2 regions of the Methylophilus sp. DMC14 genome follow, and region 1 is predicted to be linked to the other one. Evidence: predicted binding sites of a transcription regulator. Region 1 holds the regulator's gene; the other holds the start of a gene.
The links. Region 1 encodes sigma-54, which starts transcription at its own class of promoters, with help from an activator protein. Its sites were predicted from a motif close to TGGCACNNTTCCTGCT; they were not measured.

Region 1 (6,134 bases):
CACGGCTATTGTGGACCACGCGCAACGCCCAATAGGCATTTTTACCGATGGCGATTTGCGCCGCTTGTTTATGCAGGGCAAGAACAATCCACAGGCATCCATTGATACCGTGATGAACAAACAGCCGTATTTGCTGGAGACGAATCAGATGGCGGTTGAAGCAGTTAACATGATGGAGCAGCACAAAATAAATGGCTTTTTGGCAGTAGATGCCCAAGGGCAGTTGGTAGGGGCATTCAATATGCATGACTTATTGAAAGCCAAAGTCGTTTAGCTTAAACAGGCATTAGAATTCAGGCATGCTTAAACACCCCATTTTGTTGCCGATTGCGTTAATGCTGTTGCTGGCGCTGCTGACATTCTGGATTAACCAGAATGTACAAGAGCAAGCACTCAAAATGAACATACTTAATCGCCAAGCGCCGGACTACATGTTGTACAACTTTGTGAGTACCCGCACGGATGCGTCCGGTAATACCAAATATGTGCTGGCGGCCGCAAAAATGCGCCACTTTCCTGCCAATGACTATACAGAATTGCAGCGGCCACGCTTTACCCAGTTTGGCCTGAACAAGCCTTACACGCAAATTTATGGTCAGCAAGGACGTGTTTCCGCCAATGGTAAACTGGTGGAGTTTAGCAAACAGGTCAAGGTGATCCGCCAAGCCTCTGCCACCAAGCCAGAAACACAAATGCAAACCGAGCGGCTTTGGCTGGAGCCGGACACCGAGGTGGCACACACAGACCAGCCGGTGGTCATCCGCCAAAAACCGGCGACAGTGATTACAGGCACGGGCATGCGTTTTGATAACCGGGCTGATACCATGCAATTGTTTAACCGGGTGCATGTGCATTATGAGCGTCCACCCGTCGCCAGCAATTTGGCAAGCCCGGCCCAGGCGTCAAACACAGAACGCCAATGACCGTTGATTATGGAGAAATGAGTTGAACACGCACAAGCCCTTATTTTTAGCGATCTGCATGAGCGTATGGGCGCTATTGTCCATGCCGCTGAGTGTGCTGGCCGAAGAATCTGACCGAGATCAACCGATAGAGCTTGAAGCGGATACCGTGACCGTGAACGATGCTAAAAAAATCAGTATCTACACGGGCAACGTGATTCTTAATCAGGGCACTTTGCAAATCAAGGCGGACAAAATGATCGTACGCGAGGATCAGGACGGCTTTCAACATAGCACCTGTACCGGCAACCCCACCACGTTCAAACAAAAACGTACCGGTAAAGACGAGTGGATGCAAGGCAGTGGTCAACGTATCGAATACAACGCCCGCATGGATAAAGTGCAACTGTATACCAATGCCTGGGTTAAACGTGGTGAAGACATCGTGACCGGGGACTACATCAGCTACGACGCCAACGCCGAGTATGCCGAGGTGATTGGCGGCACCAAAGCCAACCCGAACGGAACGGCTGGCAGCCGCGTCAAGGCCACCATACAGCCTAAAAATAAAACCACACCGCCTGTCATTGACAACAAGCCAACCTCTCAACAGGGATTACGGATGAATCGCTCCTTGCAACTCAAGGTCGAACCTGCCCCTGCCGAAAACACTGGTGAGCAAGGCAAAGAGTAAGCTTAAAGATGGAAACCATGGCAGCAGATCAGAACCATTTGCAGGTTAACCGCCTGAAAAAAACCTATCAGGGCCGTACCGTCGTCAAAAACACGACGCTTGAGTTACGCAGTGGCGAAGTGATCGGCTTGCTGGGTCCCAACGGGGCAGGCAAAACCACCAGCTTTTACATGATTGTAGGGTTGGTTGCGCTGGATGAAGGCAACATTACGCTGAATGGCGCCGACGTGAGCCGCGCGCCCATGCATGAGCGCGCGCGCATGGGCCTGGCTTATCTGCCCCAAGAAGCATCCATTTTCCGCAAGCTCAGCGTAACCGACAACATCCTCGCCATTCTTGAAACCCGTCCCTATACGGAAGAGCAGCGTGAGGCAAGGCTTGAGTCCTTGCTGGATCAATTGCATATCCAGCACATCCGCAACAGTCAGGCCGTCAGCTTGTCTGGTGGCGAACGTCGACGCGTTGAAATTGCGCGCTGCCTGGCCACTGACCCTAAATTTATTTTGCTGGATGAACCGTTCGCCGGGATTGATCCGATTGCCGTGATCGAAATCCAGAAAATCATCCGCTACCTGAGCAGTCAGAATATTGGTATTTTAATCACCGACCACAATGTGCGCGAAACGCTGGACATCTGTGACCGCGCTTATATTGTCAATGAAGGCGCTGTGTTTGCAGCAGGCACGCCCGATGAAATCATTCAGAACGAAGGTGTGCGTGAAGTGTATCTGGGCAAGAATTTTAGGCTGTAATCCGTCATGAAACAGAACCTGCAATTACGTATTTCGCAAAATCTGGCGCTGACGCCGCAGCTGCAGCAATCGATCCGTTTGCTGCAACTTTCCACGCTGGAACTGAACCAGGAACTAGAAACCATCCTGCAGGAAAACCCGTTACTGGAAATGTCAGACGGTGAAGAAGGCGAGTTTGAAGATAACACACCGCCTCCCCCCACTGTAGAAGCTGAGCCGACAGATGCCAGCTCGTTTGACATGGCAACGCAGCAAGAGATCACCGCACCGGCAGAAAGTCTGCGTGAAGACTTGCACGATGAGTTGGGCGGGAGCGAGAGCGACCTGCCCAATTTAAACGAGGAATTCACGCCGCCAGAGTTTGAAGATGATTATGAAGAGTTTGGCAGCACCAGCAACTGGGACGAAGCCGGACGCAATCATCAGGAAGACGAAGACAGTGACTTTTCCAGACAGGAAACCACCAGCATCAGTTTGCGCGAGCATCTGATTGACCAGATACAACTGGCACATTTGTCGCAACGTGACATGAGCCTGGTCAAACTGCTACTGGATAGCATCACTGATGATGGCTATCTGGAGCAAGATCTGCAGGAGATTGTGGAGCACTTGCCACTCGAACTTGAGGTCGAGCTGCTGGAACTGGAAACCGCCCTCAAGCTGATCCAGAATCTGGACCCTGTAGGCGTAGGTGCGCGCGATTTACGCGAGTGCCTGCTCTTGCAACTGACGCGTTTGCCGCAAGAAACGCCACACTTGCAAACCGCCATTGCCATTGCCAAAGACCACCTGGCGCTGCTTGCCAACAAAGACTTTGTCAAACTGCGCAAGGTGCTTGGTTGCGATGAAGCGGTACTCAAGGCGGCGCAGCACCTGATCCGCCAGCAAAACCCCAGACCCGGCAGCGAGTTTTCCAGCTTTAGTCACGATCACTTTATCCAGCACGATGTGGTGGTTAAAAAAATCAAGGGCATTTGGGTCGCCTCCTTAAATGATGGCGTGATCCCCAAACTGCGCATCAACCAGATGTATGCGGACATCCTCAAGCGCAACCGCGAGAGTTCAGGCCAATACCTGCAAAGCCAGATGCAGGAAGCCAAATGGATGATCAAGAATATCCAGCAGCGTTTCTCGACCATTTTGCGCGTGTCGCAAGCCATTGTAGACCGCCAACGCAACTTCTTTGAGCATGGTGAAATAGCCATGCGCCCACTGGTACTGCGTGAAATCGCCGAAGAACTCGACTTGCATGAAAGCACAGTTTCACGTGTCACCACGCATAAGTATATGCTCACACCGCGTGGCGTCTATGAACTCAAATACTTCTTTGGCAGCTCGGTAGCCACAGACGCAGGCGGCTCCTGCTCTGCCACCGCCATCCGAGCCTTGATCAAGCAAATGGTGGCCGAAGAAAACCCGAAAAAGCCTTTGTCGGACAACCAGATCACCGACACACTGGCACAACAAGGCATCGTCGTTGCCCGCCGTACCATAGCCAAATATCGCGAGTCCCTGAATATTCCGCCCGCGAACTTGCGCAAAACGCTCTAAACAAAAAAGGCCGCAGATGCGGCCTTTTTTGTTTCTCAGCTCCGATCACCTGATTGTGATCTTGGCAAATTTACGTTTACCCACCTGTGCGATCACTGTCACACCTTTAGTCAAAGGCAGATTCTTATCATCCACCTTGACGCTGTCGAGCTTGACGCCGCCTTGCTGCACTGCGCGCATGGCTTCACTGGTGCTTTCAACCAGGCCCGCCTGTTTTAACAATTGGCTAATGCCGATGCTGTCGCCTTCAATGGTCACTTCAACTTCGGGCACGTCATCCGGGATGCCGCCTTTGGCACGGGTCTGGAAGTCCTGCAAGGCTTTTTCAGCCGCGGCTTGACCATGGAAACGCGCCACAATTTCTTGGGCAAAGCCGACCTTGATATTGCGGGGGTTTGCGCCACTGGCGACTTGCGCCTTCCATTCGGCAATGGTTTCCAGCGTCGCAAAAGACAGCAAATCAATATAGCGCCACATCAGTTCATCTGAAATCGACATGATCTTGGCAAAAATAGTCTCTGGCGCCTCGCTAATGCCAATGTAGTTACCGAGTGATTTGGACATTTTATTGACGCCATCCAGCCCTTCCAGCAGCGGCATCATCAGCACACATTGCTGCGACTGGCCGGCCTGCTTTTGCAACTCACGCCCCATGAGCAGGTTAAACTTCTGGTCGGTACCACCGAGCTCAAGATCCGCTTGCAGGGCGACCGAATCATATCCTTGCAGTAACGGGTACAGAAACTCGTGAATCGCAATCGGTTGATTACCCTTGAAGCGTTTGGAGAAGTCATCCCGCTCCAGCATGCGGGCCACGGTATTGCTGGCAGCCAGCTTGATCATCCCCGCCGCACCGAGTTCACTTAACCAGTTGGAGTTAAAAACAATCTCGGTTTTGGTGGGATCCAGTATTTTGAAGACTTGTGCGGCATAGGTATCGGCGTTGGCCTTGACCTGCTCCACGGTTAAGGGTGGACGGGTGGCGCTTTTGCCCGTTGGGTCACCAATCATGCCGGTAAAGTCACCGATCAGGAATAAAATCTGATGGCCCAGGTCCTGCAACTGGCGCAATTTATTAATGAGGACGGTATGACCCAGGTGCAAGTCGGGCGCGGTAGGGTCAAAGCCTGCTTTCACACGTAACGGCTTGCCTGTTTTCAGTTTCTCGACCAGCTCCTGCTCGATCAGTAACTCATCTGCACCACGCTTGATAATGGCCAACGCCTTGGCAATTTCTGGGCTCAATGCTGGCACTTCAGATGAGGGTTGTTTGGTATCGGTCATGCGGGTATCCGTCAAATACAACGATGCGCACTGATGGCACCGTCTCAAATAAGTAAAACAGCTATTTTAACGTAATCCCATGCATTTCTGTAAGCGCGGCTGGAGCAGTGTTAAAATGACACCCATGCAAGTTTCTGCCGATCGCTCCCAGCCACGTTTGTTTATTGGACTGATGTCCGGTACCAGCCTGGACGGGGTGGATGCCGTGCTCACCTCGCAACGGGGCGAGCAACTGACACAAACGGCCACCTATTTTCTGCCCTACCCTGACGCGCTTAAACAGCGTCTACTGGCCTTGCACACGCCCGCCAATAACGAGTTACACGAGGCCGCAGTGGTTGCTAACCAGCTCGCAGAACTCTACGCGCAAGCCGTCAAGCAACTGCTTAAGCTCGCCGACATCCGTGCCGAGGCCGTGACAGCCATCGGTTGCCATGGCCAGACCATCCGGCACTGTCCGACACTGGCAGAGGGCATGGCATACACCATACAATTGGGCAACCATGCCCGCTTGGCAGAATTAACAGGGATCACGGTCATTGGCGACTTCAGAAGTCGCGATATTGCCGCTGGCGGCCAAGGTGCACCGTTAGTGCCGGCCTTTCACCAGGCGGTGTTTACGAGTGCAGACAGGCATCGCGTCATCATTAATATCGGCGGCATTGCCAACTTGAGTGATCTACCAGCACGCGGACAAGTCACAGGCTTTGACTCGGGACCCGGCAACCTGCTCATGGATGCCTGGACCCAGCAACACACAGGCCAACCCTATGATGCGGGCGGGCACTGGGCAGCTGGCGGGAAAACTTATCCAGACTTGCTCAATGCCATGTTGGCCGATCCTTATTTTGCACTGGCCGCACCTAAAAGTACGGGACGCGACCTGTTTAACGACACCTGGTTAATGCAACTGCTGCATCAGTACCCCGACAGTGCACAAAATGTGGCGCG
Region 2 (6,134 bases), on a different contig from region 1:
GCCGGATTCATACTCGCCGCACGGGCACTGGGATACAAGGTCGCGACCAGACTGAGCAGGATAGACAGGCCCACAATCGCCGACACATCCGACCACATCAGCTTGGAAGGCAAATCACTGATGTAATACACGTCTTTGGACAAAAACTGCACATTGAAAGTATGTTCAATCCAGGGCACCACAGTCTCGATATTGAGGGCCAGCAACACGCCCAGCACCGCCCCCGACAAGGTGCCGATAATGCCTATCATCGCACCTTGCACCACAAACATTTTGCGTATGCTTTGCGGGGTTGCGCCCATGGTGCGCAGGATGGCAATATCCGCACGTTTGTCAGTTACCGCCATCACCAGCGTAGAGACAATATTAAATGCTGCCACCGCCACGATCAGCGCCAAAATAATAAACATCACTCGTTTTTCGAGCTGGATCGCCTTAAAGAAATTGGCATGTTGCTGGGTCCAGTCAGTAACGTAATAGTTGGGTCCCAGTGCCTGTATCAGCTCGCGGCTGACGCGATCGGCCATAAACAAGTCATCCAGCTTGAGGCGCAAGCCAGAAACCTGATCGCCCAGCCGGTAGAGCTTGGCCGCATCGTCCAAATGAATCAAGGCCAGGCCCGCATCATACTCATACATGCCAACCTGAAAAATCCCGGCCACAGTAAATTGCTTGATGCGTGGCACCAGTCCCGCCGGAGTCACCTGCCCTTGCGGCGCCATCAACACCACCTTGTCGCCAACACGCACGCCTAGCGCCAGCGCCAGGTCTGCCCCCAATACAATATTGAATTGGCCTGGCTGCAAATCGGTCAGCTTGCCAATTTTCATCTGGGTTGCCAGGTCAGAGACTTTGCCTTCCTGTGAAGGTAACACGCCACGAATCAGCAAGCCCTGCACCGCTTCGTCATGCGTCAACATGCCTTGCGCCATGATGTAAGGCGCCACACCGGTGATGGGGCTGGCAACCGCCTTGGCCGGAATCTGTTCTATCTGCTGCTGCAAATGCTGCCAGTCCGGCAAACCGGCTTCAAAGCTACGCACTTCAATATGTGAAGCCACGCCTAAAATGCGCTTTCTGAGCTCATCCTGAAAGCCGTTCATGACCGACAACACGACAATCAGGGCCATCACACCGAGGGCAATGCCTATCATGCTGGTGAGGGAGATAAACGAAATAAAGTGATTGTTGCGTTTGGCGCGTGTATAGCGCCAGCCTATCCAAAACTCATAAGGCAGGCGCCGCGCGAGCGCGCTGAAAAAGGTGTCATTCTTCATGGCCGCATCTTAACAGCTTTTAATGGCATCGCGATACCTGCCCACATTGAAAGCGCAACTCAACCCAGGCGCCCCTCAACAGTTTGTCAGCCAAATCCGACCCAAAAATGCGGGCATGGCCGACTGAACCCGGGCAAGCTTGCCTTTAAGATGCACTCAGGTCGATGGCATGTACATCGACTGACACAACGATCTAAATCAAGAATGTAATCATAGGAGACTCGAGATGAACAAAGACATTTTCGAAGGCAACTGGAAGCAGCTTAAAGGCAAAGTCAAAGAACAATGGGGAAAACTGACCAATGATGACTTGGATGTGATCGAAGGCAAACGCGACCAGGTCGCAGGCAAAATCCAGGAACGCTATGGCATCACCAAGGATGAAGCCGAGAAACAGCTCAAAGCCTGGGAAGACAAACACCGCCACTAAGGCCTGTGCCATACCCACTTAGCATGATGTAACGCTTGGCGTTTTAGCATCATTGTCTAAGCAGTGACGCCCCGCAGGACAAGCCCAGCTTGTCCTGCGTTGTATCTGCCTACCAGGCCTTAACCTGTATTGCGCAAACTGGTAGCAATGCCATTAATGGTCAGCGGAATGGCCCACTTGAGTTTTTCATCAGTTTCGCCATTGCGGTAACGCTGTATCATTTCTACCTGCAAGTGATTAAGCGGATCCAGATAGGGCAAGCGGTCGCGGATGGATTTGGCGATCACCGGCTGAGTGGCCAGACGTTGCGTGGTGCCCAGCAGCAGATTGACCGCGTCGGTGGTCAGTTTGTGTTCGTGCGCAATGCGGCTGAAAATTTCTTCGCGCAAGGCCTTGTCAGCCAGCAAATGGGCATAATGGCGCGCCACGATTAGGTCGGTTTTGGCCAGCACCATATCGACGTTGTTGATCAGGGTATTAAACAACGGCCAGTGTGCCTGCATCTCCAGCAACATTTCCAGACGTGCCTGCTTCAAGGCTGGGTCGTGCGCTAAAAACTGATGAATGGCACTACCCAGACCATACCAGCCTGGCAGCAGCAAGCGGCACTGCCCCCATGAGAATCCCCACGGAATCGCCCTTAAATCCTCAATCCGTCGCGTCGATTTGCGCGCAGCGGGCCGGCTGCCCAGATTTAGTCCGGCAATTTCCTCAATCGGCGTGGTATTGAAAAAGTAATCGGCAAAGCCCGGGGTTTCATAAACCAGGCTACGGTAGCTGGTCATCGCGGTGGCTGAGAGGGCTTCCATCACGCTTTCAAACGCACGCCGTTTGGCGGGCTCCAGCTGGTCGGCCGGGAACAAAGTAGCATCCAGCGTCGCCGCAATCAGGGTTTCCAGATGCTGGCGGCCGACCACCGGGTCTGCATAACGCGTGGAGATGATTTCGCCCTGTTCGGTCAGGCGAATCTGGCCATCGACGGTGCCGATGGGTTGCGCCATGATGGCCTGATAGGTCGGGCCGCCGCCACGGCCAACCGTGCCGCCACGGCCATGGAACAGGCGCAACTTGACGTTGGCCTGGTTAAACAGTTCCACCAGCGAAATTTCCGCTTTATACAACTCCCAGTTCGAGGTCAAAAAACCGCCATCCTTGTTGCTGTCCGAATAGCCCAGCATGACTTCCTGCTCATTGCCCTGGAAACGGATCACATGCCGGATGCCGATCAGGCTCAGCCATTTGCCCATGATCATGGGCGCGTCGCGCAAGTCGGCAATGGTTTCAAACAGTGGCACGATATTCAGATCGACCTGAATATTGGCCGAGCCCCACACGCCGCGCAACAAGCCAGCCTCACGTTGCAGCAAGGCCACTTCCAGCAGGTCAGACAAGGTTTCAGTGTGCGAAATAATATACTGGCGTACCGCATGCTCACCAAAGCGCTCGCGCACCTCGCGTACGGCTTCCAGCACGCCGATTTCCTTGTGCACCAGCTCGGAATATTGCTGGAAAGGCGAAAACAGCAGTCGCGGTTGCTTCAGTTCTTCGAGCAAAAGGCCGATTTTCTCTTCCTCGTTAAAACTGGCGTAGTCAAAATCGTAGCCCGCCTTATGTAACAGCTCGCTAATCACCGCTTCATGCACGTCAGAGGACTGGCGGATATCGACGGTGGCCAAATGAAACCCAAACGTGACGATGGCTTTAATCAGCTTGCCCAGCCGCGGATAAATCAAGGCCTCGCCATGGTGACGGCGCAAAGAATCGGCAATAGTCTGCAAGGCGTGCAGCAATGCCTCAGGATCTTCGTAAGGCTCGTTGCCGACTTCTTCCGGCAAACGCCAGCTGGCATCGGGTAGCAAATGGCTGGCGGTCACCAGCAAACGGTCATGCACGCCATTGAGCGCGAGCCGGTAGGGTTCATCCAGCCGATGCGATGACTGGTCGCGCGAAGCTTTCGCCAAGGCCAACACTGCCTCATCCACACCAACCACGCGCGTGGACACAGCCAGCTCGCGCTTGAGCGCGGCCAGCTCTTGCAGATAGAACTTGAACAAGGTGGTGGCCTGCAGGCGCACACTATCGCGCAAGGTGGTGCCATTCACAAACGGGTTGCCGTCACGGTCGCCACCAATCCAGCTACCCATGCGCAAAATACCTGGCAAGTCCATGCCGGGCAGCCAATCTGCCAGGTCGCGCTCGATATCCTGCAGGATTTCAGGGATCACATGTAAGAAGGTACTTTCGTAATAGGTCAGTGCGTTTTCAATCTCATTGAGTACACTGAGCTTGGAGTAGCGCATCATGCGGGTTTGCCACAAGGCCGACACCGCGCCTTGCAACAATAGCTTGTTGCGCGCCAGTTGGCGCTCAGACACCATGTGCCCACGCTGTCCCAGCAACTCCGCAATCAGTTGCTCAATGTCTAGCACACTTTTACGCTGCACCTCGGTCGGATGCGCAGTCAGCACTGGTGATATCAGGGCGTCTTGCAACAGTTGCTGGATTTTTTGCGGCGCGATGCCAGAGGCCTTGATTTGTGCCAGCGTGTGCGACAGCATGCCAGGCGCAGGTGTATTTTGCTGGCAATGACCGAGTTCCTGTCCGTAAAGATCTTCGGCCAAATTCACCAGATGTTTGAAATAAGCCAGTGCACGCACCACGCGCACCGTATGCTCCAGACTCAGGTCAGCGAGCAACTGCTCAAGATCTAACGAAGCCTGCTGGTCATGATTCTGGTGAAAACGCAAAGCGGCTTGCCGGATGGCGGCAATTTTCTGCGCAACCGCTTCGCCCTCCACCTCCAGAATGGCCTGATCAAGTAAATCACCTAACAACTGAATATTGTTGGACAGCCGCATTTCCGCAGTTAGCATGGCGTCGGCTGCAAGTTTTTTTATCATGATGCCTCTCCTCTAGCTTAGGTTATCCCTAGCAACAAGCAGGCCATCTAAAAAAAAGATTTTTTTACTTTAAAATCAGAGCATTGGAAGAAACGAAACTCAAGCCGGTCAGACGATGCTGTTCCCATGCACTGCCAACAGGCAAACCGGTGCACCGATTTGGGCCTCGAATCACATGGGCAACAGTCGCGTTTAACCCAGACTTTCCATTAGGCCCTGAAACGGCAAGGCCGCACAGTTTGATGGATGTTTTGCGGAAATTTGCACTAGCAAAGACGCCACGACTATGCATCACACTCGATTTCCTGAGGCATAATAGACAGATGAAATGCATCAATCTCGATCATTGGATGGCACAAATCCTGTCCGTCTGGCAGTCGTTGGCCGCGCAGAGCGTTTGGCTGCAGGATGGCTTTTTGCTGCTGATGTGCCTGATCATCGGCTTGCTACTATTCCTGTTTGGGACCGTGATCGGCTTGTTTACGCAATCACTGTGGGGCATTTTTACGGCGGGTCGCCAGGGCAGCGACGAAGAGCACAAGTAAAATAAGCGCTATTCTGGCGTCAGCCAGCGGGCAATCGCGTCGAGCTCTGCCGCGCTGTCGCTGTCAAAATCTGCATACTGATGACCGCCGGTTCTGGCATACCAGTATTCACTATTCCAACGGTCACCTTCTATTTTATGCAATACCGCATGTATCCAGTTGGCAGTGGGGTCACTGTACGCCTGCGCAATCTGATGTGCGCCATGCCAGTCTCCGGCTTGCGCCAGCTTCACTGCCTGCAATAACAATGTCCGGTTAGACATGCTTGGGATATTCAATCGTCCCTTTCTGGATAAATTCGATTTTATAGCCGTCCGGGTCTTCGATAAAGGCAATGACGATGGTGCCGTGTTTCATCGGCCCCGCCTCGCGCACCACTTTGCCGCCCTTGGCCTTGACCAGCTCACAGGCTTGATAGGCATCGTCCACCTCAATCGCCATATGACCATAGGCGGTGCCCATGTCATAAGTGGTTTTGCCGTAGTTGTAGGTGAGCTCCAGCACGGTGTGGTCGTACTCGTTACCATAGCCGACAAACGCCAGTGTAAACTCGCCGTCAGGATAATCCTGGGTACGGATTAACTTCATGCCCAGTACGCCAGTATAAAAGTCGATGGAACGTTGCATATCGCCCACGCGCAACATGGTATGTAAAATCCGCATTGATATCTCCTTGATCTCTGATTTTTTTAATCTGTTGTGGACGTAACCGGTCCACTCGGCTTAACCCCGCGTGGCAACAATGCGCTGATATTTCTCCAGCAATTGCTCCTTGGTTTCGCGCCGCTCAGGGTCTAGCGGAATGCAGCTGATCGGGCAGACCTGCTGACATTGCGGTTTATCGTAATGGCCGACGCATTCGGTACACAAGTCGGGGTTGATTTCATAAATTTCTGCGCCTTGCGAGATGGCTTCATTCGGACACACGGGCTCGCACACATCGCAGTTAATACATTCATCGGTAATAAATAAAGCCATGATT

Region 2: the regulator sigma-54 is predicted to act here: its motif matches at 4,638-4,653, upstream of ppc (phosphoenolpyruvate carboxylase).

What each region holds. Positions count from the first base shown of each region.
Region 1 covers NZ_JBQUZA010000002.1:460,940-467,073, forward strand. The annotation lists gene ACT53C_RS06500 (KpsF/GutQ family sugar-phosphate isomerase) at 1-274, shown strand, start outside; gene lptC (LPS export ABC transporter periplasmic protein LptC) at 300-923, shown strand; gene lptA (lipopolysaccharide transport periplasmic protein LptA) at 982-1,596, shown strand; gene lptB (LPS export ABC transporter ATP-binding protein) at 1,605-2,348, shown strand; gene ACT53C_RS06520 (RNA polymerase factor sigma-54) at 2,355-3,899, shown strand; gene tyrS (tyrosine--tRNA ligase) at 3,945-5,183, opposite strand; gene ACT53C_RS06530 (anhydro-N-acetylmuramic acid kinase) at 5,308-6,134, shown strand, end outside.
Region 2 covers NZ_JBQUZA010000003.1:131,147-137,280, reverse strand. The annotation lists gene ACT53C_RS07550 (lipoprotein-releasing ABC transporter permease subunit) at 1-1,277, opposite strand, end outside; gene ACT53C_RS07545 (CsbD family protein) at 1,504-1,707, shown strand; gene ppc (phosphoenolpyruvate carboxylase) at 1,827-4,607, opposite strand; gene ACT53C_RS07535 (hypothetical protein) at 4,931-5,152, shown strand; gene ACT53C_RS07530 (hypothetical protein) at 5,161-5,415, opposite strand; gene gloA (lactoylglutathione lyase) at 5,408-5,815, opposite strand; gene ACT53C_RS07520 (YfhL family 4Fe-4S dicluster ferredoxin) at 5,876-6,130, opposite strand.